Regions from separate parts of the Stenotrophomonas sp. GQ19 genome, predicted to be linked through region 2. Evidence: predicted binding sites of a transcription regulator. Region 2 holds the regulator's gene; the other holds the start of a gene.
What was found. Region 2 encodes FliA, which starts transcription of late flagellar genes. Its sites were predicted from a motif close to TAAAGTTTNNCNNNCNNNGGCCGATAA; they were not measured.
Positions count from the first base shown of each region.

Region 1 (15,739 bases), on a different contig from region 2:
TTCGCCGTACTGCCGGGCCAGGTCGATCAGGTGGGTGTCGATCTCGTACTGCAGCAGCGCGGTGCTGGCGGCGGTGCTGCCCCAGCCGATGTCCCGTTGTTCGATCAACGCCACATCGTGGCCGTGGGCGCACAGTTCGTTGGCGATCAGCGCGCCGGTGATCCCGCCGCCCACCACCAGTACATCGCACTGCAGGTCGTCGCGCAGGGGCGGGAAGGCGTGCATCAACCCGTTGCGCACCGCCCAGAACGGGTAACCACTTTTCAGGTCCATGCGGGGCTCAGGCGGTGGGGTGGCCGGTATGCGGCGTCTGGATCAGCGGCCCCAGATCAAAGCCCTGCTGACGGGCCTGGGCCAGGTAGTGATCCTGCACGGTGGTATCCAGGGTGGGGGTGCGCGACAGCAGCCACAGGTACTTGCGATCCGGGCTGCCGACCAGTGCGACGCTGTAGTCCGGCGCCACCTGGATCACCCAGTAGTCGCCCTTGGTGAAGGGAATCCAGCGCAGGCCCTTGGGCAGGAAGCTGACTTCCAGCCGCGCGCTGTCGTTGTCCACCGGGCAGGCTTCGCCTTCGGCTTCTTCGATCTCCCCGTCCATGCGGCAGCGGTTGAGCACGGCCACGTGGCCGTTTTCCTTCAGGCTGTAATGGGCCGACACATCGGTGCACCCCTCCGGTTCGTGCTTCATCGGCAGGCGGGCGATTTCATACCAGGTGCCCAGGTAGCGCGGCAGCTTGAGGTCCGGAACGGTCTTGAGGTCGGCGTGTGTGTTCATGGGGCGCGCGAAGAGAAGGTGCAGCCACCATGCCGCGCCCACCGCCACGGGTAGGTGAAGCCGGCGCAGGCGCGGCGTGGAGAACGTTGCGTTGCCCGTGCGTGATGCACCGGCGCGGCAGGCGGCGCTATTCTGTGGGCGGGCGAAGCCTGCCTGTTTTCACTGCGATGGAGGTGCCGATGTACCACGTGATCCTGCTCAAGAGCCCGACCGACTTTGCCCGCGCGCGCTGGGAGGCGGCCGAGGACGTGGTGGACCACGAGGGCGTGGCGTACTCGCTGCGCGCCGGCCCACGCCAACCGCTGCCGACCGACCACGCCTGGGACGAGGTGGCCGTGTATGCGCCCGATGAGATCAGCGAAGAGGAATTCCAGGACTGGTATGCCAGCCTGCGGCCGCAGGTGGAAGAGCTGCGCCTGAAGTACTGACGGCGGCATGCCGGGCGCGCATACCCGGCGTGAACGAAGCCCGGTTTATAGTTCGCGCAGGCGCGGTGGTCCGCGCGAATCCTGTGGTGCGCCGGCTTGTCTTCCCGTTCATTCCGTTCCTTCCTGCGGCCGCTGGCCTGGTTGATGCTCTGCGCCTGGCTCAGCGTGGCGCCCCTGGCGCTGGCGCAGGGCGACGATGCCGCTGCCGATGATCCGATCGTCCAGCTGGCGCAGGCCGGCAAGGACCTGAAGCAGATTCAGGCCGCCCTCGACAGTGCCGATACCCCCGATACGCTCAAGACCCTGTCCGACCGCGCCTTGGCCGTACAGCGCGACGCCGATGCGGCGCGCAACGCCCTGCAACCGCAGCTGGAGCAGGTGGACGCCCGCGTGGCCCAGTTGGGCGAGGTGGCCGAAGGCACCACCGAGGCGCGCGACATCACCGCCCAGCGCAAGGCGCTGAACCAGCAGCGCAGCGACCTGGCTTCGGCCATTGCACGGGCCAAGCTGCTGGCCGGCGACGCCAAGCAGGTGGGCGCGGATATCGAGAAGATGCGCGTCACCCAGTTCAGCGAGGACCTGGCGCGCAAGGTCAACTCGCCGCTGTCGCCCTCGTTGTGGAAGCAGTTCGCGGTGCACGTGCCGGCCGACTATTCGCGGCTGGTGGTGCTGTACCGCCTGGGCGAGACCGCGGCACGCAAGGCGATTGCCGAACACGGCTGGGGCGCGCCGCTGACCGGGCTGGCGCTGGCGCTGCTGATGTTCTTCCCGCTGCGGCTGTGGCTGCGCGCCGTTGGCCGCCGCTATGCCGCCTCCGAGCGCGCACCCGACGGCCGCCTGCGCCGGTCCGGGCTGGCGGTGTGGTTGCTGGCGGTGGGCACGTTGCTGCCGGGGTTCGCGGCGGTGGTGCTGGTGGCTGCGCTGGACTCCATCGGGGCGATCCCGCCGCGGTTGGAGCAGCTGGCGCTGCACTTCCAGGTGGCCACGTTCGTGGCGGCCTTCATCACCGCGCTCAGCGCCTGCCTGCTGGTACCCAAGCGGCCGTCCTGGCGCCTGCTGAGCCTGGATGACAGTGCGGCATGGCGGCTGCGCAAATACGCCTGGGGCGCGGCCGGGCTGACCTTCCTGAGCATCCTGCTGGTGGAGATCAACCGCGCCTCGCGCACCAGTGAGATCACCACGGTGGCGGTGGACGGCCTGATCGCGATCACCTACATGGCGCTGATCGTGGCCATCCTGGTGTCGCTGGCGCGCCTGCACCGTCGCCAGACCGACGAGGCGCAGGCCAAGCTGGACGCGCAGGTGGACGCCGGGGCCAAGCAGCCCAAGGCGCCGGTGCGCAAGAGTGGCTGGATCGTGCTGGCGCGGCTGGCCGGGCACGTGGTGGTGGCCGCGGCGGTGATCGCCACGCTGCTGGGCTATCTCAACCTGGCGCTGTTCGTGGCCCAGCAGCTGGTGTGGGGCGCGGTGGTGCTGCTGGCCGCCTCGTTGCTGCTCAAGTTCGCCGACGACCTGTCGCTGTGGCTGCTGTCGCCTACCAGCCGGGTAGGCAAGAGCATCGTGCTGACCACCGGGCTCAACGATGCCAAGGTGGAACAGGCCGGCGTGCTGCTGTCGGCGGTGCTGCGCATCGGCGTGATCCTGCTGGCGGTGCTGGCGTTGACCGCGCCGTTCGGCAACCTCAATACGTTCTTCAGCGCCATGGACTCGCTGTCCAACGGGCTGACCATCGGCACCACCACCCTCAAGCCCAGCAGCGTGCTGTATGCGGTGCTGGCCTTCCTGGTGGTGTGGGCGGTGATGCAGGCCTTCCAGAACTGGTTGACCAACACCTACCTGCCCAAGACCGACCTGGATGCCGGGGCGCGCAACTCGATCAGCACCGTCACCCGTTACCTGGGCATCATCGCGGCGGTGCTGTGGGGGCTGACCGCGCTGGGCATCGGCTTTGAAAAGCTGGCGCTGGTGGTCAGTGCGCTGTCGGTGGGTATCGGCTTCGGCCTGCAGGCGATCACCCAGAACTTCGTGTCCGGCCTGATCCTGCTGGCCGAGCGCCCGGTGAAGATCGGCGACTGGGTGAAGCTGGGCGACCAGGAAGGGGACATCAAGCGGATCAGCGTGCGCTCCACCGAGATTCAGGTGGGCGACAAATCCACCCTGATCGTGCCGAACTCCGAGCTGATCACCAAGACCATCCGCAACATGACGATGGGCAATGCGCAGGGGCGCATCCAGATCCAGTTCGCGGTGCCGCTGAGCACCGACGTGGCGGCGGTGCGGCAGATCCTGCTGGACTGCTACAGCGAACACGTGGGCGTGCTGGCCGAGCCGGCACCGTCGGTATTCATTGATTCGATCGCCAACGGCCAGGTAGCGATCAACAGCTTCGCCTACGTGTCCGGCCCGCGCGCGGTGTATGGCGTGCGCAGCGACCTGTACTTCACGATGCTGCAGAAGTTCGCGGCGGCGCATATCGCGCTGTCCTCGCCGACCGATATCCATCTGGTCCGCGATCCGGCAGCGCCGCAGGAGTAGGTAGGTACCGACCGTTGGTCGGTACGAACACCTGACGATGCGACGGCATGCCGACCAACGGTCGGCATCTACCGGGGTTTTACCCGCGGTTGCCGCGGCGCGAGGGCACCAGCGCGAAATTGTCCACGGCCAGCTTCTCGGCGTGGTTCAACCACGCGCGGATCTCCAGGTCGTCTACTTCGTGGTCCAGGCCGAACGGCACGCTGATGCGGCCTTCGGCATCGGGCTGCACCCACTGCTGGGCCACCACCACCTTGCGCTGCGAGGACACCGCTTCGATCCAGAAACCGCGATCAGGCGACTGCTTGGCCACGAACTGCAGCATGTACTGGCCGGCGCGGGTGCGGCGGCCTTTCTGGGTAATCATGTGCGCCTGGCGGATGCTCGGGCGCGGGCCGTTGAACGGTTCCAGCGGGCCATCCACTGCAAAGCCGGTGCGCAGCGCATCGTCGCGGTATAGCTTGATGCCTTTGTCACGGTTGACCAGCATCGCGCACCAGTCGCCATCGGCCGAGCCATCCTCGAACGCCGTGCAGCGGTCCACGTAGGCCAGGGTGTTGGCCGGGTCGGCGTCATCGAACTGCTTGGACGTGTTTTCCAGGTACACCGACTTCAAGTCGAACTGCTTGTCGTATTCCAGCAGCACCGGCGGCTGCACATGCTGCAGGCCGATCACCACCTGGTTGTCGTCATCGATGCGCAGCTGGCGGGTCTTGTCGCCCAGCCACAGCGAACGCGAGAAGGCCAGATAACGCGGGTAGTCCTTACCGTTGTCACGCAGCGCCGCAGCGCTGGCACTGTCGGTGCGTTCGGGATCCAGCAGCGAGCGGCCGAAGCCGATCGCCTTGATGGCCGGGTCGATCAGGCTGAGCAGCGTGGCGCCGGAATCCAGCGTGGAGCCGGCGGTGGTGGCCAACTGGCGCGGGGCGATGTCCTTGCCCAGGAACAGCAGCAGGTTCTCGCGCTTCTGCTTGGCCAGCACATGGCTGAGGTCGTTGGGCATGGCCAGGTGATCGGAGGCGATGACGATCAGGGTGTCCTGCCCATACGGGCTGGCCTGGATGCGATCGACCAATTTCGAGATCAGGCCATCGGTGCACTTGAGGGCGTTGAGCAGGCCGATGTTGCCGTACTCGCTCTGGTAGCGGGTGCGCTTGCAGGCCACCGGCAGGTGCCCGGCCGGATGGTGGGTGTCCATGGTGAGCGTGGTCAGCATGAACGGCTGGCCGGCCTTGGACAGCTGCTCGAAGCGGTCATAGGCCTTGTCCAGCAGCACGTCGTCGTGCACGCCCCAGGTGGAGAAGTGCGAGCGCGCCACCTTCTGCGTCTTGAACCAGGCCAGGTCGTCCACCGCGTCGTAGCCGTGCGTGGCCAGGAACTGGCCCTTGCCCGCGAACTGCCCGTTGGCGCCGCCCAGGTAGTGGTTGGTGTAGCCCTGCTGCTTGAGGTAGTCGCCCAGGCACACCGCTTCGGGCAGGAAGCTGCCCATGCGGCCCATGCTGTTCTCATCGTCCTTGGCGGTGGTCAGCGGCACGCCGCACATCGACGACACCAGCCCGGCGATCGTCCAGCCGCCGCCTTCGGCCGAGACCAGCCCGCGCACATCCAGCGCCTGGCCCGCCAGCCGGTTGAGGTTGGGCATCAGGCCCGGGAAGGTGGTTTCATCGAGGTAGGTGCGCTCCAGGCTTTCGCCGTAGATCCACACGATGTTGCGCGGCTTGGCCAGCGCCTGTTGCGGAATGGTGTACTCGGGTGCGATCACGGTGTAGTCCACCGGGCGCATCTGCTGGTACAGGCGCAGGCCGTCGCTGTACAGCGGGCTGACCGCAATGGCCACCAGCCACATCGCGACGAAACCACCGAACACCGCCTTGCCGTGTTCGATGCGGCGCCAGCGCTGCATGCGTGCGGCCGCCAAGGGCAGCAGCGAGACCAGCAACAGCGCGATGTAGGCGGCGATGTAGCCCTTGAAGTCCGCTACGCCCGCGCCTTCCATGTCGGCGCCCAGGTGATACAGCGTGGCCGCGTTGAGCCCATCGCCGGACAGCTTGTTGATCAACCACCACGTACTCAGCAATACCAGCAGCACGGACATCAGGCTGGCCTTCCACCATATCCACTTGCGCGAGGCGAGCAGCAACCAGGAGAGCAGCAACAGAGTCAGCAGCAGGATCCAGAGCATCGGCGGTATCGGTAGTGGAGACAGTTGGTGATGGACGCCATGACGACGTATTTCCCATCCGACCGGCTGTCCAACCACATCTGCATGACAAGCCGATGACCCGATCATGCATGCACGAACCTGACTGAAATGTTTGTTTCAGGATGCTGAAGATGCGCTACAACGCATCGTGTTTCCAGGTGTAAAACACACGTGAAGAAATGCGATGCAGCGCGGCATCATCGATGGCCGCGCTCTTCCTTCGAACGCGCACGGCGATCAAAGATCAGCGCGCTGAGGATGATGCCAAGGCCTAATGCCACGCCGATCAGCATCAAGGTGAATGCGATGGCCGGATACCCGAACAGGTGCCAGCCGGTATCCACTTTCATCATCATCGCTGCGGCAAGAATCAACGCGGCGGTAACAATGCCGGCCGACACGCGGTTGGCGATCTTCTGCAGGTTTTCCATCAGCCGCGATTCTTCCAGCCCGGTCACTTTCATCTGCAGGCGGTTCTCGGCCAGCAGGGCAAGGATGTCGGACATCTTGCGCGGCCCTTCGCGCAGCAGCTGCTGTATCTCCATGGCTTCGCTGGCCAGGTTGGCCGCCGACAGCGATTTCTTCAGGCGCGCACGCATCACGTGCTGCAGCTGTTTCTCCACGATGCGGCGGGTGTCCAGGTCGGGCGACAGCAGCCGGCATACCGTTTCCAGGTTCAACAGCGCCTTGCCGAGCAGGCTCAGTTCCGGCGGCGTGCGCAGCCCGCTGGCAGTGGCGATGCGGACCAGGTCGAGCACCACGCGGCCTTCGGAGAAACTGGTGTTGGCGGCATAGCGTGCAATCATCTGCCCGGTTTCGCGCAGGTAGCGTTCTTCGTCGAACGATTCCAGCCGGGTACTGATGCCGATGATCTCATCGGCCACTTCCTCGCCACGCCCGTCCACGGCGGCGAACAGCAGCTTGAGCAGGCGCTCGCGCAGGCGCGGTGGCATGTGCGCGACCATGCCCAGGTCGAAGATCGCCAGGCGACCCTGCGGGGTGACGCGCAGGTTGCCCGGGTGCGGGTCGGCATGGATTTCGCCATGCACGAAGATCTGGTCGATGTAGCCGCGGATCAACGCGGCGGCCAGCGGTGCCATCGGTTCTTCGGTGCGGCGCACATCGGGAATCATGTCCACCCGCACGCCGTTGGCCAGCTCCATGGTGAGCACGCGGTGGCTGCAGTAGTCCCAGATCGGCTGCGGCACCCACAGCGGCTTGAACGGCTTGAGGTGCTGGCCGAAGCGCTGCAGGTTTTCTGCCTCTGCCTGGTAGTCCAGCTCCTGCATCAAGGTCTTGGCGAACTCGTTGAGCCAGTCGCGCAGGCGTACCCGGCGGCCCACCTGGGTGAGATGGTCGGCGGCCAGCGCGAAACTGCGCAGCACCTCCAGGTCCGAGCGCAGCTGCGCGGCCACTTCCGGCTTCTGCACCTTTACCGCCACCTCGCGGCCATCATGCAGCTGCGCGCGGTGGACCTGCGCAATGGAGGCGCACCCCAGCGGCACCGGGTCGAAGCTGGCAAACAGCTTGGACACCGACGCGCCCAGCTCCTGCTCGATGATCTGTACAATGCGCTCGACCGGAATCGGGGCCACCTTTTCCTGCATGCGTTCCAGCGCGGTGGCAAATTCCACCGGCACCATGTCCGGGCGGGTGGACAGCATCTGCCCCAGTTTGACGAAGGTGGGGCCGAGCGATTCCAGGTCGGTGACGAACTGCTCCGGATTGCCCTCCGGCGGGATGTCGTGCACCGCGCGGGCGTCCAGGTTCATGCCCGAAAACACCCCGGAGTTCCGGTAACGCAGCAGCAGGCGCAGGATCTGGCTGCGGCGGTTCATGCCTTTTACCAGCGATGGCGAGCCAGGGGCGACGGGCGTGGTATTCAAGCAGGGCTCCAGGACGGGTGTCCTCGGCAGTGTGCGGGCGGGGAGGTAGTGGGGCGGTGAATCCGCAGGCATCTACCGCGAACGGGCCAGGATCGGGCAGAATCCACGCTTCCCGCTTGATCTATTGGATTGCCATGGCCGGTGCCAGCCTGTTTGCGTTGCTCGATGACATTGCCACGCTGTTGGACGACGTGTCGGTCCTGACCAAGGTCGCGGCCAAGAAAACCGCCGGCGTGCTGGGCGACGACCTGGCGCTGAACGCGCAGCAGGTTACCGGGGTCAATGCCAACCGCGAGCTGCCGGTGGTGTGGGCGGTGGCCAAGGGCTCGCTGGTGAACAAGGCGATCCTGGTGCCGGCCGCGCTGGCGATCAGCGCGCTGGAAGCCTGGCTGCGCGGCAAGGGTTACCCGGTGCCGATCGTGGTGCCGCTGATGATGATCGGCGGCGCGTTCCTGTGCTACGAGGGCGTTGAAAAGCTGGCGCACCGCTTCCTGCATTCCAAGCAGGAGGACGAACAGCACAAGGCCGAACGGGTCAAGGCGCTGGCCGACGAGAAGGTCGACATGGTGGCCTGGGAAGGCGAAAAGGTGAAAGGCGCGGTGCGCACTGACTTCATCCTGTCGGCCGAGATCATCGTCTTGTCGCTGGGGGTGGTCTCGGCCGCCCCGTTCCTCAACCAGGTCACCGCGCTGGTGGTGATCGCGCTGGCCATGACGGTGTTCGTCTACGGGCTGGTGGCCGGCATCGTGAAGCTGGATGACCTGGGCTTGTACCTGTCGCGCAAGGGCGCGGGGCTGGCCGCATTCGGCCGTGGCCTGCTGATCGCCGCGCCCTGGTTGATGAAGTTCCTGTCGGTGGCCGGCACCGCGGCGATGTTCCTGGTGGGTGGCGGCATCCTGGTGCACAACGTGCCGGCGCTGCACCACGCCGTGGTCGGCCTGGGTGGCGAAGGCCAGTGGGGCTGGCTGATCAACGCGCTGGGCAACATGGTGGTCGGCGTGATCGCCGGTGCGATCGTGCTGGCCGCGGTGATGGGGTTCCAGAAGCTGCGCGGCAAGAAAGCGGCGCACTGACAGGCGCGCGGTCTGTCAGCCGCCGTTCCAGTCGCGCAGCGCCTCCAGCTCGGCGCGTGCGCGGGCCAGGCGACGCCCGGACAAGGCATCGATCGCGCGCTGCAGGCGGGGTGACGCCGGGGCCTGCCGCTGCCAGCGCCGGGCCAGGAGCAGCAGGGCGGTCATCAGCGCCGCCCCGGCCACCAGCGAGATCAGCAACGCGCGTGCGGCGAAGGCGGACAGGTCGATGCCCCACGCCTGCCACGCCACCAGCACCGGCACCGCCAGCCACAGCCAGCACCAGGGCAGCCCGAGCAGCAGTTCGCTGGCGGCGGTCTGCATGCGCAACACCGCCAGTTGCCGGGACTGCTGCAGCACCGGCTGGTCGGGCTGCAGTTGCCCGCGCAGGTGCAACCGGGCCGCGCTGACGATGATCACCGCCACGCAGTAGACGTGCAGCGCCACGGCGCTGAGCATCACCGCCAGCGGTGGCTGCTGCCACCACACGCTGCCGCAATACATCGACAGCCCCAGCCAGAACAGCAGCTGCACCACCTGCAGTGCACTGAACGCCGACAACTGGCGTTGCGCGGCGTACTGCCGGTGGCGGCGCCAGCTGTTCAAAGCGGCGGTGGCCTCGCTGTCGTCGGCATCGCCGCCGGCCTGGTGCCACAGCTGCTTGAGTGGATCGGTATGCATGACGGTGGCCTCAGGCGGTGGGGTCGAAGCGCGCGCGCAGCTGCTGGCGCAGGCGGTGCAGGCGGGTGGACACGTTGGCGGTGCTGATGCCGAGAATGTCGGCGATCTGGCGGTGGTCGTGATCGTCCAGGTGCAGCAGCATCAATGCGCGGTCCAGCGGCGGAAGCGCGCGGATCGCACCCTCCAGCTGCTGTACGGCGTGCTGCTGTTCGGCCGGTGCACCCTCGTCCACCGGCAAGGTGTCTTCATCCAGCGCGGCGTGATGGCGCTGGCGCAGTTGCTGCCGGCGCACCTGCGAGATGGCCACGTTGAGCGCGACCCGGTACAGCCAGGTGGAAAAGCGGGCGCGTGCCGGGTCGAAGCTGTCGAATGCATCCCAGGCCTGCACGCTGATGTCCTGGATCAGGTCGAGCCGGTCTTCCTGGTGCGCGCAGTAGCCGCGTGCGATCTTCAGCACGATGCCGCGGTGCTGGTCCAGCAACGCGGCGAAGCGCAGGCGCGGGTCGTGGGCGGCAGGGGTGTTCATGTCCATACCAGGGTGATTCGCACGGAGGCGGCCGTTATCACAGCGCCTCGGCGGGCATGCCGGTCACCGGGGCGCGTCGGCCGCCTGCACGCGGTTCTTGCCGACCCGCTTGGCCGCATACAGGGCCGCATCGGCGCGCCGCAGCAGGCCATCCACCGGTTCGCCGGCGTGCCATTGCGCCACCCCGGCGCTGAAGTGCACCGGCACCCGCGTGTCGTCCAGCTGCAGGGGGCGCTGGGCCAGCGAGCGCTGCAGCCGCAGCAGGGTGGACATGCTGTCGGCGGCCGGTGTTTCGGGCAGCAGCAGCACGAACTCATCGCCGCCGATGCGGGCGATCGCATCGGTGCTGCGCAGGTGCAGCTGGCAGACCGCCACCAGGTGGCGCAGCACGGCATCGCCGCCGGCATGGCCGTGGGCGGTGTTGGTCTGGTGGAAGTCGTCCAGGTCGATCAGCGCCAGGGCCAGCGGGTGGCCATGGCGGCCCGCCCGTGCCAGCTCGCGGTCGACCAGTTCGTCGAAGCCGCGGCGGTTGAGCGCCCCGGTCAGCGGGTCGGTGCGGACCAGCCCGGACACATCGCGCAGTTCCTGCTCCAGCTCGGCGATGCGTTGCTCGGCCTGTTCCACTTCGCGGCGTGCATTGCCCAGGTGGTCGCGCGCCTGCAGTGCCTGCTCCTGCACGCGGCCGGTGTCCTGCAGCACGCCCTGCAGCAGCTGGCTGAGGTCGGCGATGCTGCGCGCTTCCTTCAGGGCCAGCGCATAACTGCTGATCCGGTCGTGGTACTCGCCGGTGCTCACGGCCATGCCGTCGAGGCGCTCGATGAAGCCGCCCATCAGGCCCTTCATGGCCGCCTTGGATTCGACGATGCCCTGTTTGAGCAGGCCCTGCTTGTAGATCACTTCGCGCAGGTTGGCGCGCGCCTGGTCGACCGAGTCGCGGTCCAGCGGGCCGCTGATCAGCTGGCGCACCGCATGCACCTGCCCATGCAGCCAGCTGCTGTCATCGAGCAGCTCGCCGATGTTGTCCAGCAGCAGGTCGAACAGGCTCAGCAGCAGTTCCTGCTGTTCCTGCCAGCCATCGCTGCGCACGCCGATCTGGTGGGTCAGCTCGCGCAGGCGCAGTTCGATCGGTTGCAGCGGCTGGCCGGGGTGCCAGTGGCGCAGGTCGGCGGCGATCTGCGCCGGCTCCTCCCGCAGCTCGGGCATGTTCTGCAGCAGGCTGGCCACGGTCACGCCCAGCGTGTGCCGCAGCAGCTCGCGCAGGCGCAGGCTGTCGGGCTGGCCGTCGGGGCTGTCCTGCTCGATGGTGCGGATGTACTTGTCGATCAGCTGGCGCATCGCGCGGCCGTAGCTGACCCAGTCGGCACTGCGCTGGGCCGACTGCAGGCGCAGGCCCATGTCGCCCAGTTCGCCGGGCAGGGTGGACATGCCGTTGGCGAAGGCCGCCAGCAGCGGTTCGGGGCTGTCGATGCCGGCGAACAGGCGCTGCAGCATGGCGCTGGTGCCGCCCTTGGGGCCGGGCGCGTCCACGCTGGCCGTGTCGATCACCCGGCTCTCCACCTGGCGCCGCGACAGCAGCCGGCCCACGGCGGTGCCGGGGCTGGGGGGAGCGTCGTGCGGGTCGGTCATGCGCGGATCCTTGGCGGGTCACCGGCGGGGCAGCCGGGCGGGTGGAAGAGGTTGGAACAGTATCGGCGCGGTGCAGGCCGGCTTGAACGCGGGAGGGGCACGGCAGCTGTGCCACGATGGTAGGCAATCTGACGGTGGGAGCGTGCGATGAAGGTGATGCTGGTGGGGGCAACCGGGCTGGTGGGCGGGCAGGTGCTGCAGCAGCTGCTGGATGACCCGCGTTGCGATGCGGTGGTGGCGCCCACCCGGCGGCCGCTGGCGCATGCCGACCCGGCCCTGCACAACCCGGTGGTCGACTTCGAGCGGCTGCCGGTGGACGCACCCTGGTGGGCGGTGGATGCGGTGATCTGCGCGCTGGGCAGCACCATCAAGCAGGCCGGCAGCCGCGCGGTGTTCTCCCGGATCGACCACGACTACCCGCTGCAGGTGGCCACCCTGGCCCAGGCCCACGGCGCGCACGCGTTCGTGCTGAATTCGGCGATGGGCGCCGACCCGCAGTCGCGGATCTTCTACAACCAGGTCAAGGGCCGGCTGGAACAGGACCTGCGCGGGCTGGGCTACCGCTCGCTGACGCTGGTACGCCCCGGCCTGATCGGCGGCGAACGCAGCGAACGCCGCACCGGCGAGCACCTGGCCAGCGTGGTGCTGGGCGCGCTCGGCCCGGTGCTGCCACGCGCCTGGCGGATCAACCCGGCGGTGAACATCGCCGCGGCCATGGTGGAGGCGGCGCTGGCCCCGCGCCCGGGCGTCCAGATCGTAGGCGCAGCAGACCTGGCAGGGTAGAGCCGACCGTTGGTCGGCTGCAGGAAACCCAACCGGAGGTAGAGCCGACCGTTGGTCGGCTGCACGGTATCCGGAGGAGCCGGCCAGCGGCCGGCACTACCGGGTGCGGAAACAACAACGGCCACCTTGCGGTGGCCGTTGTCGTATCCGTCATTGCCCGCCGACCAACGGTCGGCCGCTACCCGCCCACGTAGATCAGCTGGCCAGCGCCAGATCATCCAGCATGGCCCGCAGGAAACGCGCAGCTTCACCGCCGGTAGCCGCGCGGTGGTCGAAGGTGACCGACAGCGGGATCACCTTGTGCGCTTCCACGCCGCCCATCACCGGGGTCATCTGGTGGCGGGCACGGCCGGCACCGACGATGGCCACGCACGGCGGCACCACGACCGGGGTCGCGTAGCGGCCGGCGAACATGCCGAAGTTGGACAGCGAGATGGTGTAGCCGCTCAGCTCGGACGCGGCGATCGAGCGCGATTCCACCTGCTCGCGCAGGCGGTTCACGCCCTCGCGGATGCCACGTGCGTCGAGCATGTCGGCGTTGCGCAGGGCGGGCACGAACAGGCCGTCGTCGGTGTCCACCGCGATGCCGATGTCCACCTGGTTGTGCAGCGTGCGGGTGAGCGCATCGCCGTCGAACCACGCGTTCAGGGCCGGCACCTTCTGGCAGGCCACCACGATCGAGCGCACCAGGCGCGCGGTGACGTCGTTGCCCGGCACCCAGGCGTGGATGTCGGCGTCGTCGTTGAGCGTGGTCGGCACGACCTTGCTGTGCGCATCGGCCATGACCCGCGCCATGTTGCGGCGCACGCCCTTGAGCGGTTCCGGCTGGCCCTTGGCCACCACGCCCGGCGGCTGGGTGCGCATCGGGCGACCGGCGGCCGACAGCGGCGTACGCGATTCGGCGGCGCGCGCCACCGGTGCCGGTGCAGCTGCAGCCGGAGCGGCCACGGCGGCGCGTGCCGGCGCAGCGCCGACCTTGGCGCTGCCATCGGCGGCGGCCTGCTTGACGTCGGCCATGGTTACCGCGCCATCGGTGCCGGTGGCACGCACCCGGGTAAGGTCCACGCCCAGCTTGCGCGCGGTGGCGCGCACGGCCGGCACGGCCTTGACCCCGCCCACGGCGACGGCCTGTTCGGCGTGCACGGCATTGGAGCTCTGCATGGCGCCAACCACGGTGCCGGCGTCATCGCGCTCGGCGCCGGGCTTGGCAATCTCGCCCCCGTTGTCCGACGCCACCACCCTGTCCGGCTGCGCGGCCGCGGTCTGGCCGGTGCTGGGGGTGGGCGACGGCGCGGCGTGCCCGTGGCTGTGGCCGGTGTCCTGGCCATCGGCGCGCTGCGGCATGTTCGGGTCCAGTTCGAACTGGGCCAGCACGCTGCCGGTGGGAATGATGTCGCCTTCACCGCCGGCCAGCGCCAGCACCTTGCCGGAGAACGGCGAGGGCACTTCGACCACGGCCTTGGCGGTCTCCATGGACACCAGCGGCGCGTCGAGCGCGATCACGTCGCCTACCTTGACGAACCACTCCACGATCGTGGCGTCCGGCAGGCCTTCGCCGAGGTCGGGCAGGTGGAAATTCTTGTTCTCACTCATGTGCAGTTCTCTTCCAGCAGTTCGAGATCGCGGGCCGGCAGCCAGCCCGTCGCGCCGTTCGCGCGCTCGGACCACCACCAACCACCGTGTTCATGATGCAGTTTGACCAGTTCACCGCTGTCCACATCCAGTTCGCGGGCGTCATAGTCGCGCAGGGCTTCTGCGCGACCTTCGTCCAGCAACTGCAACCACGCCACCGGTGCCCAGCCGGCACGCCCGTCATCGGTGCGTACCCAGGCAAACGCCGGCCATTCCTCGTCACGAACACCCAGTTCGACGATCTGGCCGGTGCGGAACCGGAGCGGGTTGGGGTACTGGCTGCGGTACGGGCCTAGGAGGCGGGCCCGCACGTCAGCCTGCCGCAATGGCGCGTTTGGCCGCGCTGACGATCCGGTCCACGCTCGGCAGGTACTTCATTTCCAGGCGGAACAACGGAATGTGGGTGTCATAGCCGGTGACGCGCTCGACCGGTGCCAGCAGGTCGTACAGCGATTCCTCGGCCAGGCGCGCGGCGATTTCCGCACCGAAGCCGGCCGTCTTCGGCGCCTCCTGCACGATCACGCAACGGCCGGTCTTGGCCACCGATTCGGCGATGGTGGCAAAGTCGAGCGGACGCAGCGTTGCCACGTCGATCACTTCGGCACTGATGCCTTCGCCGGCCAGCTTGTCGGCCGCTTCCAGCGCTTCCTTCACCTGCGCGCCCCAGGTCACCAGGGTCACGTCGGTGCCGTCGCGCAGCACGAAGCACACGTCCAGCGGCAAGGCTTCGCCGTCATTGACGACCACTTCCTTGTACTGGCGGTAGATGCGCTTGGGCTCCATGTAGATCACCGGATCCGGTTCGCGGATCGCGGCCAGCAGCAGGCCATAGGCGCGCTGCGGCGAGGACGGCAGCACCACGCGCAGGCCCGGCACGTTGGTGAAGATCGACTCGTTGGCTTCGCTGTGGTGCTCCGGCGCGCGGATGCCACCGCCCCACGGCACGCGCAGCACCATCGGGCAGTGCAGGCGGCCACGGGTGCGGTAACGCAGGCGCGCGGCGTGGCAGATGATGTGGTCCACCATCGGGTACATGAAGCCGTCGAACTGGGCTTCTGCCACCGGCTTCATGCCCTGTGCGGCCAGGCCGATGGTCAGCCCGGCGATGGTGGTTTCATCCAGCGGGGTGTCCAGGATGCGGTCGGCGCCGAAGCGCTGCTGCAGGCCGGCGGTGGCGCGGAACACGCCGCCGTTGACGCCCACGTCTTCGCCCAGCACCAGCACCGACTTGTCGTGCTCCAGCTCCCAGGCCAGCGCCTGGGTGATGGCTTCGATGAGGGTGATCGGGGTGGTGGTCATGATGTCTTCTCCGCGCGCGACGGCGGCGCTGTCGGCGGCGTTGGTCTGCGCGCTGGAGGCGCCGTTCTTGATCTCATCCATGGCGCTGCTCCAGGGCGATCGCCTGCGCACGCTGGGCCAGCAGGTCCTGCGGCGGATCGGCATACAGGAAGTCGAACATCGCCTCCACCGGCTGCACCGGAGTATTGAGGTACAGGTTCACTTCTTCGTCCACGCGCTTGCCGCACTCGGCGGTCCAGGCGGCTTCCTCTTCCTCGCTCCACACACCGGCGTTGGTGAGGTACTTGCGCAGGCG
Region 1 is NZ_JCAXES010000005.1:4,800-20,538, reverse strand. Features, by position in the region: gene AC6CHL_RS11240 (NAD(P)/FAD-dependent oxidoreductase) at 1-273, opposite strand, end outside; gene AC6CHL_RS11235 (lipocalin family protein) at 281-775, opposite strand; gene AC6CHL_RS11230 (hypothetical protein) at 955-1,203, shown strand; gene AC6CHL_RS11225 (DUF3772 domain-containing protein) at 1,348-3,738, shown strand; gene AC6CHL_RS11220 (phosphoglycerol transferase I) at 3,818-5,920, opposite strand; gene AC6CHL_RS11215 (ABC1 kinase family protein) at 6,139-7,779, opposite strand; gene AC6CHL_RS11210 (DUF808 domain-containing protein) at 7,962-8,900, shown strand; gene AC6CHL_RS11205 (hypothetical protein) at 8,916-9,578, opposite strand; gene AC6CHL_RS11200 (RNA polymerase sigma factor) at 9,589-10,110, opposite strand; gene AC6CHL_RS11195 (GGDEF domain-containing protein) at 10,168-11,730, opposite strand; gene AC6CHL_RS11190 (Rossmann-fold NAD(P)-binding domain-containing protein) at 11,878-12,513, shown strand; gene AC6CHL_RS11185 (dihydrolipoamide acetyltransferase family protein) at 12,709-14,106, opposite strand; gene AC6CHL_RS11180 (SH3 domain-containing protein) at 14,103-14,456, opposite strand; gene AC6CHL_RS11175 (alpha-ketoacid dehydrogenase subunit beta) at 14,458-15,525, opposite strand; gene pdhA (pyruvate dehydrogenase (acetyl-transferring) E1 component subunit alpha) at 15,518-15,739, opposite strand, start outside.
Region 1: the regulator FliA is predicted to act here: its motif matches at 11,790-11,816, upstream of AC6CHL_RS11195 (GGDEF domain-containing protein).

Region 2 (15,739 bases):
CCAGTTCGCCGACCAGGTTGATCAGGGCATCGACCTTTTCCACGGCGACGCGGATCGAGGTTTCTGCTTCATGTGCGGCAGCGGCAGGTGCGGCGGCGGTCGGCGTGGCTGCCGCCGGTGCCGGGGCAGCCGCAGGAGCCGCGGGTGCGCTGGTGGCCAGGCTGGGCGGTGCGGCCGGACGGATGTCCAGTTCGCAGTCGTCCACCACCCAGGCGAAGGTGTCTTCGATCTTGCTGCGCGGCACCTTGCCGACCAGGCCCAGGTCCCACGCCAGGTGAGCTTCAAGCGGGTCGAGCTGGTCGAAGCCGGGCAGGCGGTCCAGCCGCGCGGCCACCTGCAGCGAGCCCAGGTGTTCCAGTTCGCGGATGATGCGCAGCGGGTCGTTGCCACTCATGAACAGCGACGGCGAGGGCACGAAGCCGATCTGCCACGCTTCGGGGGTGTCATCCACCTTGGCCGCCGCGACCGGTGCGGCGGCCGCCGCCTGGCCGGACAGTACCGCTTCCAGGCGTGCCTTGATCGCCGCCACAGCCTGCGGGTCCGCCGGCTGGCCGTGCTCGGCTTCGCGCAGCAGGGCGCGCAGCACGTCCACCGAGGACAACATGGCGTCCACCGCGGTGGCTTCCAGGGCGCGCTTGCCGGCACGCAGTTCGTCCAGCAGGGTTTCCAGCACGTGGGTCAACGCGGCGATCGCGTCGAAGCCGAAGGTGCCGGCGCCGCCCTTGATGGAATGCGCGGCGCGGAACACCGAATTGATGATTTCCGGGTCCTGCTGGCCCGATTCAAGCGCCAGCAGGCCAGCCTCCATTGCATCCAGCCCCTCGCGGCTTTCTTCAAAGAACGTGGCGTGGAAACGTTGCAGATCCATGCTCATGGTGCGTGGGGTCCGGTTGCGAAGGGAGGGAGGGTGGTGCGGTGGGGCGTGCTGGGATCAGCCCAGCACTTTCTGCACGGTGGCGACCAGCTGTTCGGGATTGAACGGCTTGACCAGCCAGCCGGTGGCACCGGCGGCCTTGCCTTCGGACTTCTTGTCGGCGGCCGATTCGGTGGTCAGCATCAACATCGGGGTGAACTTGTAGTCGGGCAGCTGGCGCAGCTCGCGGATCAGCGAGATGCCGTCCATGTTGGGCATGTTGACGTCGGTCACCACCGCGTTGAAGCGCTGGCCCTTGGCCCGGCCCAGTGCGACGGCACCATCTTCGGCCTCTTCGACCGAGAAGCCGGCCGAGGTGAGGGCGAAAGAGACCATCTGGCGCATCGACGCCGAGTCGTCCACCACCAAGATTCGTGCGCTCATGCAGCGTTCTCCACAGATTTCAGGTTGTCATGGGTTGCGTCCAGGCCGAGGGCCTGGGTGAGGCCGAGCAGTCGCGCGGCATCACGGAAGGTGGCAGTGCAACCGTCGAATCCGGTCGGGTGGCCTGCCTGGCGGCGGGCGTCGACGAATGCGCACAGGACCTGCATTGCTGCGGTGTGGATACGGCTTACCTGGCTGGCATCCAGCGTCAGGTCGCCGGCCTGGTCCACCAACGGGGCCAGGCGGGTTTTCAGCTCGGTGCTGGTCTCGATTCCGAGATCACCACCCAGGGCAACAGTGCTCATGTTTGCTCCGGACAAACGGTTCCGAGAGAGATAACGGCCCAAACCCACAAAGCTTTAGGGGCGCGCCGGGGGATCTTCATCGTTCTGTCGGGTGGCGTGGCGGGTAGAGCCACCCCATGGGTGGCTGCCAGGCAACGGCATGGCAAAAAGCGTTTGCCAGGCCGTCACGGCGTCGGGCCGGACGGCAGCCACCCAGGGGGTGGCTCTACCGCTCAGTTCAGCAGTTGCGTGGCGTCCAGCAGGATCATCGGCTGGGCGCTGATGCGGGCCACGCCGCGGAACAGGTCGTTGGAAATCTGGCAGATGCGGGCGGTATCGGGCGGCTCGATCTGCGAGTCGGTGAGATTGGCCACGTCTTCCACGGCCGACACGCGCAGGCCCATGGTTTCACCATCTTCCTCGAGCACCACGATGCGGGTGTTGGCGTCTTCCTGGGCCGGGCCGGCGCCCAGGTGGATGCCCAGGTCCATCACCGGTACCACCTGGCCGCGCAGGTTCATGATGCCGAGCATGGCGTCGGCGGTACCGCGCAATGGCAGCAGCGGCACCGGCAGCACCACTTCCTGCACCTTGAGCAGTTCCAGTGCGTAGGCCTGGGCGCCGCAACGCAGGCGCAGCCAGCGCGAGGTGCGCTCGCTGGCCCGACGGTTCTCGCGCGGGCTGGAGGCCGGATTGCGCGCCTGGGCCTGCAGTTCCTGCCAGCTGCCCGGCCGGGTGTGCGCCGGTGCCGGGGCGGCACTGCGGGCGCTGGGGGCACTCATCGGCATCGGGGGGGGCATGGCGCGGGCGGTGGGTGTCGGGGCGGGGGCGGGAACAGGGCGAGCAGGGGCGACCGGGGCTGCGACGGCCGGCGCATTGTCGTGCAGCACATCGTCGGGAAGGTCGTCCCAGCTGGGCCTGGCCGCGTCCGCGCCGGCAGTCGCAGCGGGGAGCGCCGCGACCGGCGGGCCGAGCGCGGGGTCGTTCATCAGCTCGTCGAGCAGGGCCAGGTTGGCCGGCGCGCCGGGCGAGGTCGGGGTGTCGTGGACGGTCGCGAGGGTGTCGACCGGTGGGCCGAGCGCGGGGTCGTTCATCAGCTCGTCGAGCAGGGCGAGGTTGGCGGGCGCGCCGGGCGAAGTCGGGGTGTCGTGCACGGTCGCGAGAGTTTCGACCGGAGGGCCGAGCGCGGGATCGTTCATCAGCTCGTCGAGCAGGGCCAGGTTGGCCGGCGCGCCCGGGGCGGTGGGGGTGTCGAACTGCGCTGAGGGTGCGGGTGCGGGTGCGTCGTTGTCCGGATCGGTGCCGGCATCGGCCAGCGCGTGGCGGGCGAACTCGGCGCTGATCGCACGGGCCACGCCATCGGCTTCGGCGTCGTCCTGCGCGGCCACCGCGGCGGTCGGCAGGGTCGATACGTCGGCCTGCACCGGTGCCGCCGGCACGGCATCGCCCAGCAATTGTTCCAGGTAGTCGTCGAGCACGCCGGCGGTGTTCATGCCGCGCGCTCCATCTGCAGTGCGTCGTCGGCCATGATCCATTCCAGAGCACGGCGGTACGCCGCCAGGCCACGGCCGGGGTAGTCGTCGGACTGCGCCGGAATGGTCAGGCTGGCGGCATTGCAGATGCGGGTGTCGACCGGAATCGCGTCTTCCCAGACGCGGTGGCCGTGCGTGTCCTGCATCAGCTTGACGGTTTCGTTGCCGGCGCGGGTGCGGCGGTCGAACAGGGTCGGCAGGATCGACATCGGCAGCGGGCGACGGCGCGAGCGTTCGACCATCTCGCCGGTCCGCACCATGCCGTCCAGGCCGTGCAGGGCCAGCGGTTCGGCCTGGGTCGGAATGATCAGGCGGTCGGCGGCGGCCAACGCATTGATCATCAGCAGGCCCAGCGTGGGCGCGCAGTCCAGCAGGATGTAGTCGTGCTGGCCCTGGTGGCGGGCAAAGGCGTTCTGCAGGGCCAGGCCGAGCCCGGGCTGGTTGGCGCTTCGCCGTTCCAGGGTGGCCAGCGCGGCCTGCGCGCACACGTAATCCAGGCCGGGAATATCGCTGTGGCGGCTGAGCGAGGACAGCTCGGCCGGCGGCGCGCCGAACAGTTCCAGCACGCCCTGCGGCGGCGGGTCCAGCGGCACGCCGAAGGCGCGGGTCAGCGACGAATGCGGATCAAGATCGATCAGCAGCACACGGTGGCCCAGGGTGGCCAGGCCACGGCCCAGGGCCAGGCTCGTGGTGGTCTTGCCCACGCCGCCCTTCTGATTGGCGATTGCCCAGATGCGCATTCGGTTCACTCCTTCATTGCAGGGGAGACGGCGGCGCCCACACGGCTGCCGGCCGGCACCGGTGGCAACTGCACCGGTGCGATGGGGGTTACGGAGGGGGTCTTGCCGGGCGTGGCCGGGTCCGATTCGGCGGTCAACTGCGGCCCGATCGGATCCACGCCCTGGGCGGTGTCGGCCAGGATGATCACCATCACGCGCCGGTTGCGGTTGCGCCCTTCGGCGCTGGCATTGTCTTCGCGCGGGCGGAACTGACCGTAGCCGACCATCGCCAGCCGCGACGGCTGCAGGCCCTGGTCGGCGAACAGGTGGACCACGCTGGCCGCGCGCCCGGCCGAGAGTTCCCAGTTGGAGGGGAACAACGGCGTGGCGATCGGAATGTTGTCGGTGTGGCCTTCCACGCGGACGCCGTTGGGCGCCTCGCGCAGCACCTGGGCCAGCTTGGACAGGGTGTCGCGTGCGTGCACGTCCAGCGTGGCCGAGCCGGTGGGGAACAGGATGTCACTGTTGATCTCCACCTCGATCCACAGCTCGGTACGACGCACGGTGATCATGCCGCGCTCGATCAGCGGCGCCAGCGTGGCGGTGAGGCGGTCGGCGATGGTGTTGAGCTGGCGCTCGGCGCGTTGCAGCTGTTCCTGGTTGCGCACCGAGACCGGCATGCGCATCTGCGAGGCCATCGCCGGCAGCAGGGTGGGGTCGTTGGACGGGGCCGGCGCGGCCGGGCCGACGCGGTTGCCGGCCTTGATCACCGACGGGCTGTCCCAGCCGCCGCCCTGCACCTGCTGGTTGCCCACCTGCACCGGGTTGATGGTGCGCGGCGCGCCGCCAAAGGCGGTGGTCAGCGCATCGGCCATCACCCGGTACTTGCCTTCGTTGAGCGAGGAGATGGCGTACATCACCACGAAGAAGGCGAGCAGCAGCGTCATGAGGTCGGCATAGGGAATGGCCCAGGCCTCATGGTTGGCATGCTCTTCGTGATGCTTGCGACGGGCCATGTCAGTGCAGGAACCCGGAGAGGTTGGTTTCGATGTTGCGCGGGTTTTCGCCCTGCGCGATCGAGATCAGGCCTTCGATGATCATTTCGCGGTCGCGGCTGTTGTGGTGGATCACGCTCTTCAGCTTGGCCGACACCGGCAGGAACAGCAGGTTGGCCGAGGCGATGCCGTAGATGGTGGCGGTGAACGCCGCGGCGATGCCGTGGCCGAGCTTGCTCGGGTCGGCCAGGTTCTTCATCACCGCGATCAGGCCCAGCACCGCGCCGATGATGCCCAGGGTGGGGGCGTAGATGCCCATGCCCTCGAACACCTTGGACGCGGCCAGGTCCTGGTGCTCCTGACTGCTCAGTTCGATTTCCATCATGTGGCGGATGGTTTCCGGCTCCACGCCATCCACCAGCAGTTGCAGGCCCTTGCGCAGGAACGGGTCGTTCTGTGCGTCCACCTGGGCTTCCAGGCCGAGCAGGCCCTGGCGGCGGGCGATGTTGCTCCATTCCACGATCTGCTTGATCAGCTCGTGGCGGTCGCTGCTGGGCGGCAGGATGACCCAGCGCACAATCTTGAAGGCGTGCTTGAACACCGCCGGCGAGGTGTGCAGCAGGATGGAGGCGATGGTGCCGACGATCACGATCACGAAGGCGGCCGGCGACCACAGTGACGCCAGGCCGGCTCCCTTGAGGATGCTGCCGCCGACCAGTGAGGCCAGGGCGAGGAAAAGTCCGATGAGGCTGAGTCTGTCCATGGGTCCGTTATCGGCGTATGTGAATGGGACTTGAGATGCCGAAGGAATCCGGTGGGGCGGCGGTCACAGTTTTGGAGGAAGCAGCCGGGCAGAGCCCGGCTCTACAAAGCGGTTAGCGGAGGCCGTCCACGTCCAGGATCAGCGACATGCGGCCGTCGCCGATCAGGGTGGCACCGGCGTAGCCGCGCAGGCCGCGCAGTGCCTTGGGCAGGGGTTTGATCACCACTTCCTCGCGGCCCCGCACCTGGTCCACCACCAGCCCGAAGCGGGCTTCGCCGGCCTGCAGCACCACGATGGTGAGCAGCGACGAGGCGGCCGGTGCGACGGCCAGCCAATGGCGCAGGTCCACCAGCGGCAGCGTGTGCGACTTGCGGTCGAGCACGGCGCGGCCGTCGAACCAGCCCAGCGAGGTGTTTGGCGCGTGCAGCACTTCCATCACGCGGGCCAGGGGCAGGGCATAGACGTCTTCGCCGGCCTGCACCAGCAGGGTGGGCAGGATCGCCAGGGTGAGCGGGACGCGGATCATGAAGCGGCTGCCACGGCCCAGCTCGGACTGGATCTGGATCTGGCCGCTGAGCTCGCGGATGCGCGACTGCACCACGTCCATGCCGACGCCACGGCCGGAAATGTCGGTGACTTCCTGCTTGGTCGAGAAGCCCGGCAGGAACACCAGGTGCAGGCATTCCTCGCTGGTCAGGCGGGCCGCCGCTTCCGGATCGATCAGGCCCTTTTCGCGCGCCTTCTGGCGCAGCCGTTCGGGATCGATGCCGGCGCCGTCGTCCTGCACTTCAATGCTGACGTAGTCGCCTTCCTGCTGCGCCGACAGCCGCACGTGGCCGCTGCGCGGCTTGCCCTGGGCTTCACGCAGGTCGGGGGTTTCCACGCCGTGGTCGATGGCGTTGCGCACCAGGTGCACCAGCGGGTCGGCCAGGGCCTCGACCAGGTTGCGGTCGAGCTCGGTTTCAGCGCCGACCAGCTCCAGTTCCACTTCCTTCTTCAGGTTGCGCGCCACGTCGCGGGCGACCTTGGGGAAGCGCGAGAACACCTTGCCCACCGGCTGCATGCGGGTGCGCATCACCGCCGACTGCAGGCGCGCGGTGGCGATGTCCAGGGTGGAGACGGCGCGGTCGAGTTCTTCGTCGTGCAGGCGCGCACGCAGCGTCTTGAGGCGGTTGCGTGACAGCACCAGTTCGCCGATCAGGTTGACGATGGCGTCCAGGCGCTTGGTGTCCACGCGCACCGTGTGCTCGGCCTCGGCCACCGGCTTGTTGGCAGCCGGCTTGGCCGGCGGTGCGGCCGGTGCGCGCGGTGGCGGGGCGGCCGCGACTGCGGGCTTGGCGCCGGGCACGGCGCCGCCGTGCAGCTGGTCGAGCAGGGCTTCAAATTCGTCTTCGCCGATCAGGCCGTCGTCTGCCTTCCTGGCCACCGCTGCCGGGGCGGCGCCGCCGTGCAGGGTGTCGAGCAGTGCTTCGAACTCGTCTTCGCTGATCAGTTCGCCGGTGGCCGGCGTAACGGCAGCGGCCGGGGTGGCCGGGCCGTTGACGTCGAACTGTGCGATCAGTTCCGGCGGCGCGTAGCCCGGCTCGGTACCGGCCGAGACCGAATCCAGCATCGACTGCAGGTAATCCAGCGATTGCTGGGCGGCGTCGAAGTGGTGGGCCTGCAGGGTGGCCTTGCCGGAGCGGGCCATGCCCAGGGTTTCCTCGGCGGCATGGCACAACTCGACCATGGCCTGGATGCCGAGGAAGCCGGCACCGCCCTTGAGCGTGTGGAAGCCACGGAACACCGCATTGAGCTGGTCACTGTCCTGGGGCGACTGCTCCAGCGACACCAGCTGTTCGCCAAGGCGGTCCAGGATTTCCTGGGCCTCGAGGATGAAATCGGCGGCAATATCGTCTGGAACAGCGCTCATGGTGTTACAGCCCCAAATCCGAAAGCAGGTCGTCAGCATCCACCTGTGAAACCTGGTGACGGTCCAGGCCACTCACGGCCGGGCCGGCCAGGCCGTTGTCACGCTTGTGCGCGGTGTCGTCCTGCGGCGGCAGGCCGAGTGCGCCAAACCCTTCATGCACGCGACGCACGATCCCCACCACGCGGCGGATGATCTGCCCGGTGAGGTCCTGGTAGCTCTGGGTAAGGGCGATCTCGGTGAGGTTGTGGCGGATCCGGTCCAGCTGCTGGTCCTGGTCGGCGGTGAGGCCGTTGGCACGCAGCTGTTCGGTCAGCGCCCGGCATTCCTCGGCCAGGTCCAGGGTGCGGTGGGTGGCCTGTTCGGTCATCGTCACCACGTGGTCCAGGCGCGCGCAGGCATCGTCCAGCTCGCCGGCTTCGCTGGGCAGGCTGGGCAGTTCGCCCAGGGCCTGGCCAAGTTCGCGGGCGAGCCGGTTCAGGCCGGCCATCATCGGCTGGGTACGCAAGGCAGCCAGCGCGTCGATTTCCCGGCGCCAGCCGGCTTCATCGCCGCTTTCCAGCGCAGCCAGGGCGTCCTGCAGGCGCTGGACCAGCGCGGATTTGTCGCGAAGGGTTTCCATCAGGCGCTCGCTGCCAGGCGTTCGAAGATCTTGCCGAGCTTTTCTTCCAGGGTCTGCGCGGTGAACGGCTTGATGATGTAGCCGTTGACGCCGCACTGGGCCGCTTCGATGATCTGTTCGCGCTTGGCTTCGGCGGTCACCATCAGCACCGGCAGGGTCTTCAGCTTGGCGTCGGCGCGGATCGCCTTGAGCAGGTCGATGCCGGTCATCACCGGCATGTTCCAGTCGGTGACCACGAAATCGAACGGCTGGCTCTGCAGCAGCGACAGCGCGGCATGCCCGTCCTCGGCTTCGGCCGTATTGGTGAAGCCCAGATCGCCCAGCAGGTTCTTGACGATACGACGCATGGTCGAGAAATCGTCGACGATCAGGATACGCATGTTCTTGTTCAAAGCACTTTCCTCGGTATCAAGTGTTCGCGAGGCCGGCGTCGGCCGCCTCGAAGATCTTCAATCGGCCCCGCAGGCGCAGCACGGCCTGGCCGTGGATCTGGCACACGCGTGACTCGCTGACGCCCAGCACGGCGCCGATCTCTTTCAGGTTCAGTTCCTGCTCGTAGTACAGCGACAGCACCAGCTGTTCGCGTTCGGGCAGCAGGCCGATCGCATTGCCCAGTTCGCGGCCGAATTCGCCACGCTCCAGCACCTGCTGCGGGGTCGGGCCACCCTGGGCGACGGTGTCCAGCTCGCCCTGGTCCTCGATCCGCGATTCCAGGCTCAGCACCTGGCCGCGTGCGGCGTCTTCCATCAGGCGCAGGTAGTCCGGCAGCGGCATGTCCATGGCGGCGGCCACTTCGGTGGCGCTGGCGGCACGGCCGGTGCTCTGCTCCAGGCGGCGGATGGTGGACGCGGCGTCGCGGGCGCGGCGGTGCACCGAACGCGGTACCCAGTCGCCCCGGCGGATCTCGTCGATCATCGAGCCGCGGATGCGGATCGAGGCATAGGTTTCGAACGAGGCGCCCTGGTCGGCGTCGTAGCTGCGCGAGGCTTCGATCAGGCCCATCATGCCGGCCTGGATCAGGTCATCCACTTCCACGCTGGCCGGCAGGCGCGCGGCCAGGTGGTGGGCGATGCGGCGCACCAGGTCCGAATGCTGGGCAATGCATTCGTTGGCGGCGGTGCGTTGCACCTCTTTGTATTGTGCGGCGCCTTTCATGCGGTCACCCCGCGTTGCTTGAGGATGCGTTCCAGGAAGAATTCGACCCCACCACGCGGCTCGGTCGGGGCCTGCCAGCGGGCGGTGCGGCGGGCGATTTCGGTGATCGCCTGGGCGGCCGGGCTGGACGGGTAGGCCTTGACCACCGGCTGCTGGCGCTGCACCGACAGGCGCAGCCAGTCATCCTGCGGCACGCAGCCGAGGTAGTTCAGCGACACATCGGCCAGGAACTTCTCGCAGACCCGGGTCAGCTTTTCGTACAGCACGCGGCCCTCGTTGGGGTCGCGCACCATGTTGGCCACCACCTGGATGCGGTCCACGCCGCGTTCCCGCGAGAGCACCTTGATCAGGGCATAGGCGTCGGTGATCGAGGCCGGCTCGTCGCAGACCACCACCACGGTGTCCTGGGCGGCCTGGCAGAAGGTCAGCACGCCGTCGGTGATGCCGGCGGCGGTGTCCACCACCATGAAGTCCAGCTCGCGCTCCAGTTCGGAGAACACGTTGACCAGGCCCACGTGCTCGGCCGGCTGCAGTTCGGCCATGTGCCGGCGACCCGATGCGGCCGGGACCACCAGCACGCCACCGGGGCCTTCCATGATCACTTCATCCAGGGTGCAGCGCCCGGCGACCAGGTCGGCCAGGGTCAGCTTGGGCTGCAGGCCCAGGATCACATCGATGTTGGCCAGGCCCAGGTCGGCGTCCAGCAGCAGCGTGCGCTTGCCCATGTCGGCGAGCGCCACGGCCAGGTTGGCCGACACGTTGGTTTTGCCCACGCCGCCCTTGCCGCCGGTGACGGCGATGGTGCGCACAGGGCCCAGCGGCTGGCTGCGGGTGGCAGACAACGGGAAGGTCTTGGTCAGCTTGGCGTACTCACGCGACGGCATGGTTCAACTCCGGGTTGCAGGGCATATCGGCCGCGCGGCGCAAATCTTCAAGGCGAAGTACAAGATTGGCGGCACTGGCCCGGTGCAGGTCTTCGGGAACGTCCTGGCCATCGGTGACCCAGGTGATCGGCAGGCGGTGGTCCACGGCCACCGACAGGGCGGTGCCGAAGCGGCCGGTTTCGTCCAGCTTGCTCAGCACCACGCCCTGCGGGTTGGCGGCACTGAAGCGGCGGACCACCTCGTCCATGTCGCCGAAACTGGTGTTGGCCGGCAGCACCAGCAGGGTGCGGATCTGCTCGGCGGCGCGCAGCCACTGCAGCTGGGCGGCAAGGGCACGGTCGCGCGGGCCCAGCCCGGCGGTGTCGATCAGCACCAGCTTGTAGTCCTGCAGGCGCTCAAGGAGCTGGTTCAGGTCGCTGCCGCTGTTGGCTTCGTGCACCGCGATGCCGAGCTGGCGGCCGAAGCCGTACAGCTGCTCGCGGGCGCCGATGCGGCCGGTATCGGTGGTGACCAGGGCCACGTCGCGGGCGGCATGCTTCTCGGCGAAGCGCGAGGCCAGCTTGGCGATGGTGGTGGTCTTGCCGGCACCGGTCGGGCCGACCAGGGCGATCACGCCGCCGGACTCGAGCGGGTCAACCGGGGCGATCGGCAGCTTGCGCGACAGCAGGCCCAGCATCAGCCCGCGGCCACGGTGGGCTTCGGTGTCCAGCGGGATCTGCATGGCCACGTCGCGGCTGATGCCGGCGTCGAAGCCGTATTCGTCCATCAGGTCCAGCGCGGCGGCGCGTACCGGCGACCCCCGCAGGCGCTCGTCGGTGAAGCGGTGCATTTCGCGTTCGATGACGTGGCGCATGCCGGCCACTTCATGGCGCAGCTGGCGGATCTCTTCGTCATCGCGCTGCACCACCACCAGTTCGGCGGCGGGCTGCGGCTGGGCCTGCGCCGGTTCCGTGACGGCCACCGGCGCCGGGTTTTCGACGCGGGTTTCGGCGACGGCGGCCAGCGCCTGCGGCACGGCGGTGGCGACGGCCTCGGCGACCGGCAGGGCCGGCGGCACGGTGACGCTGACCGGCAGCGGCGGCATCGCCACGGCGGCAGTCGGCACATGCATCTGGAAGTGCGGTTCGTCGTCCAGCGGCGGGTCGATGATGAAGCGGGCGCGGTTGATCGGCGGGGCGACGGTGGCGACGGCCGGTTCGGCGCCAGCCGGCTCGAACTGTGCCGGTGCCGGCGACGCGGCGGCGGCCTGCTCGACGTTGAACGGGGCGAAGATCTGTTCCGGCAGCGCGCTCATGCCGGCCGCCGGGGCGGTGGCGGCGCGGGCCAGGGTGGCCGCGAAACCGCTGCTGCCCGGCGGCGGCACGATCTCGTTGGCGGTGTCCAGGGTACGGCCGGTGGCACCCACCGCGGCACGGGCCAGCGCGGCCACCGCAGAGGTGGTGGCGGCCACCGGTTCGGCGGCAACCACGGTCGGCTTGCGACGGGTCACCGCGGCGATCACCGCATCGGCGGCATTGCGCGGTCGCGGCGCCGGGGCCGGGGCCACGTCCTTGCGCGCTGCTTCCAGCGCACGCTGCACCGCACCTTCGTCGTAATTCGCCGCGGCCACGATCTCGACGCCTTCCTCGATCCGCCGGTTCGACAGGATCACCGCATCAGGACCATGTTCCTTGCGCACCAGGTTCATGGCCGAGCGCATATCGGGAGCGACGAAGCGTTTGATTTTCATGCTGTGGTACCGGGACTGGGGCGGCGGGGTGGTGGAAGGGAAGCGCTGGTTGTCGGTGGTCTGCACGGTCCGGGTTTCCCTTTATGTCCTGCTGCGTTGATATCGAAATGGGGGTGTGTCTGTTTTCTGGCACATGTCCGTCGGGGTTCCGACGTCAGCTGATCGTGCCGACCAGCTTCAGTCGTTTGTCCTCGGGTACCTCGCTGTAGGCCAGCACCGACAGCGAGGGGACGCTGTGGCGCACCAGCCGTGCCAGCGCGGCACGCACCGGGCCGGGTACCAACACGACCGCCGGCTCATTCTTCGCTTCCTGCTTGCTGACACATTCGGCCAGACTTTGGTGCAGTCGCTCAGCGAGTCCGGGTTCCAGTGCGGCGCCGTTGCCCTGTGTGGACTCCTGCAAGACACGTTCCAATTGCGGGTTGAGGGTGAACACCGGCAGCTCGGCCGACATGCCGGCGATCTCCTGCACGATGAAACGGCCCAGTGCGTTGCGCACCGCAGCGGTCAGCGTGGCCGGGTCCTGGCTGATGGGCGCGTTCTCCACCAGCGATTCGACGATCTTGCGCAGCTGGCGGATCGGAATGCGTTCGATCAGCAGGTTCTGCAGGACCCGCACCACCGCCGACAACGGCAGCGACTTCGGGGTGAGGTCTTCCACCAGCTTGGGCGCGCTCTTGGCCAGGTTGGCCAGCAGCTGCTGCACTTCCTCGTGGCCGAGCAGTTCGGGCGCGTGTTCGCGGATCAGGTGCGACAGGTGGGTGGCCACCACGGTGGCCGGATCGACCACGGTGTAGCCCATGGTTTCGGCGTGGGCACGCTGGTGCGGTTGGATCCAGGTGGCATCCAGGCCGAACGCGGGGTCCTTGCCGGCGATGCCCTCCAGCGCACCGAGCGCGCTGCCCGGGTCCAGCGCCAGTTCGCGGTCGGGGTGGATTTCAGCGGTGGCCACCGGCACGCCGTGAATCAGCAGGCGGTAGGCGGTGGCCGGCAGTTCCAGGTTGTCGCGGATGTGCACCGACGGAATCAGGAAGCCGATGTCGTGGGTGAGCTTGCGCCGCACCCCCTTGATCCGCGCCATCAGTTCGCCGCCCTGGTTCTTGTCCACCAGCGGGATCAGCCGGTAGCCCACTTCCAGGCCCAGCGGGTCGACCGGGCGCAGTTCGTCCCAGGTCAGTTCGGCGGTGGGCGAGGGCGTGGCACCGGGCAGGCCGAGGGTCTCGCCGCGGCTGGCGGCCGGCGTCTCGGCGGCACGCGCGGCGGCCGTGCTCTTCTTCCAGGCCTTCCAGGCCACGAAGCCGAGGATGGCGGCCAGCGTCAAGAAGGCGACGTTGGGCATGCCGGGCACCAGCCCGACCACGCCCATGATGGCCGCGGCGATGGTGAGCGCGCGGTACTGGCCGAACACCTGGCCCATCATGGCCTGGGCCATGTCCTGCGAGCGCGAGGCGCGGGTGACCAGCATGGCCACCGCCGAGGACACCAGCAGCGCCGGCAGCTGGGCCACCAGGCCGTCACCGATGGACAGCAGGGTGTAGGTGGCGGCGGCGTCGCCGAACGGCATGCCGTGCTGGAGCACGCCGACGGCCAGGCCGCCGAGCAGGTTGATGAACAGGATCAGGATGCCGGCGATCGCGTCGCCGCGGATGAACTTGCTGGCACCGTCCATCGCGCCGTAGAAGTCGGCTTCCTCACGCACTTCCTCGCGGCGGGCCTTGGCCTCCTCGCGCGTCAGCAAACCGGCGTTGAGGTCGGCATCGATGGCCATCTGCTTGCCGGGCATCGCGTCCAGGATGAAGCGGGCGGTCACTTCGGACACGCGCCCGGCACCCTTGGTGATCACCACGAAGTTGATGATGGTCAGGATGGCGAAGACCACGATGCCGACCGCGTAGTTGCCGCCGATCACGAACTCACCGAACGCGGCGATCACCTTGCCCGCCGCCTCGTGGCCGTTCTGGCCGTTGAGCAGGATCACGCGGGTGGAGGCCACGTTCAGCGCCAACCGCAGCATGGTGGTGATCAGCAGCACGATCGGGAAGATGGTGAAGTCCAGCGGACGCTTCACGTACACCACCGCCAGCAGCACCATCAGCGAGATGGCGATGTTGAAGGTGAACAGGGCATCCAGCACCGGCGCGGCCAGGGGCATCACCACCATGGCCAGCAGCGCCAGCACGATCAACGGCGCGCCCAGGCCGTTGCGGATCATGTCCAGGACCTTGCGGGCGTTCATGCCGGCACCGACGGGCTGGGCGCTCATGCGCGGCCTCCCGTGCCGAATTCATCCACGTTGATGCTCGGGGCGGCCGGCATCGGACCGCCGCGCCAGGTGCGCAGCTGGTAAACGTAGGACAGGACCTGGGCTACGGCCGAATACAGTCTCACGGGAATTTCCTTTCCAAGTTGACCTTCCCGATACAAGGCGCGTGCCAAAGGCGGGGCAGAGACGATGGCGACCTTGTTGCCGTCGGCCACTTCACGGATGCGCAGGGCGGTTTCATCCACGCCCAGGGCCACCACGGTGGGGGCGCCCATCTTGCCGCCTTCGTATTTCAGGGCCACCGCGTAGTGGGTGGGGTTGACCACCACCACGTCGGCGGTGGGCACCGCTTCCATCATCCGGCGGTTGGACAGCTGCTGCTGCAGCTGGCGGATGCGGCCCTTCACTTCCGGGCTGCCTTCGCTTTCCTTCATTTCCCGGCGCAGCTCTTCGCGGGTCATCTTCAGCTTGCGCATCCAGTTCCAGCGCTGGTAGGGCGCATCGAAGGCGGCCAGCAGCATCATCGCCCCGCCGGTGGCCAGCATCAGCTTCAAGGTGAAGCCCAGGCCGTGCACCATGGCTGTTTCCAGCGGCTGGTTGAGCAGGTCGCGCAGCGGCCGCACGCCGTGCCAGACCACCAGCCCGGCGGCGGTGCCGACGAAGGCGATGCGCAACAGCGACTTGGTGAACTCGGCGATTGCCTCCGGGCCGTACAGGCGCTTCATGCCGGCCATCGGGCTGAGCCGCTTGAAATCGGGCATCAGCGACTTGTTCGACCAGCGCAGCCCGCCCATCACCACCGGGCCGAGGAAGCTGGCCAGCAGGCAGATCAGCACCAACGGCCACATCGCCCACAGCAGCTGCAGCAGCAGCTCGCCGAAGTGGCCGAACAGGGCCTGCGGGTGCATGCGCAGGCCCGGTTCCGGGCTCAGCGCCGTCTTCATCCAGGCCTTGGCACTGCTGCTGATGCTGCCCGAATAGGCCATCAGCGCCAGCACGCCGGCACCGAACACCGCGGCGGTGGCCAACTCCCGCGAGCGCGGGATGTTGCCCTGCTCGCGGGCATCGCGCAGGCGTTTTTCGGTAGGTTGCTCGGTCTTTTCGCCGGCTTGTTCGTTCTCGGACATGGGCTGCACGACACGGGGGGATTACCCGGGGTCGTGCAAGAACCGTTCCGTGACGTCAGGCCGGGCCGCTGCGTGCGCGCGAGACCTGCACCTGGTCGGACTGCGTCGCGGTGGCGATGGTCTCCTTCAAGGGCACCTCACCCACGCCCAGGGCCCGTTCGATCACCAGCGCGGTACCTTGCCCGTGCAGCAGCGCCTGCAGCCGGCCGAACTCACCGCACCACAGGGTTTCGATGTCGCGGTCGCGAGCGCGGTCGCGGTCGGTCGCCAGGGCCACGGCCCGGACCTGCAGGCGCCCGCCGTCTGCACGGCCGCCCACCTCAACGCCATAGCCAGGGGTGGCAGCTTTCTTTAGAACGACCGCGCCAGTGTCCTGCCATGCGGTGGCCATGCCTTCGCGCACCTCGTAGCCGAGGCTGGCCAGCCCGTCGAGCACGGCCTGGCGCCGGGAAACTGCCGC
Region 2 is NZ_JCAXES010000001.1:271,724-287,462, forward strand. Features, by position in the region: gene AC6CHL_RS01120 (chemotaxis protein CheA) at 1-874, opposite strand, end outside; gene AC6CHL_RS01125 (response regulator) at 932-1,297, opposite strand; gene AC6CHL_RS01130 (STAS domain-containing protein) at 1,294-1,602, opposite strand; gene AC6CHL_RS01135 (chemotaxis protein CheW) at 1,815-3,074, opposite strand; gene AC6CHL_RS01140 (ParA family protein) at 3,071-3,853, opposite strand; gene motD (flagellar motor protein MotD) at 3,859-4,848, opposite strand; gene AC6CHL_RS01150 (flagellar motor protein) at 4,850-5,590, opposite strand; gene AC6CHL_RS01155 (chemotaxis protein CheA) at 5,703-7,502, opposite strand; gene AC6CHL_RS01160 (protein phosphatase CheZ) at 7,507-8,121, opposite strand; gene cheY (chemotaxis response regulator CheY) at 8,121-8,513, opposite strand; gene AC6CHL_RS01170 (RNA polymerase sigma factor FliA) at 8,530-9,276, opposite strand; gene AC6CHL_RS01175 (MinD/ParA family ATP-binding protein) at 9,273-10,160, opposite strand; gene flhF (flagellar biosynthesis GTPase FlhF) at 10,147-11,889, opposite strand; gene flhA (flagellar biosynthesis protein FlhA) at 12,044-14,152, opposite strand; gene flhB (flagellar biosynthesis protein FlhB) at 14,149-15,279, opposite strand; gene AC6CHL_RS01195 (hypothetical protein) at 15,335-15,739, opposite strand, start outside.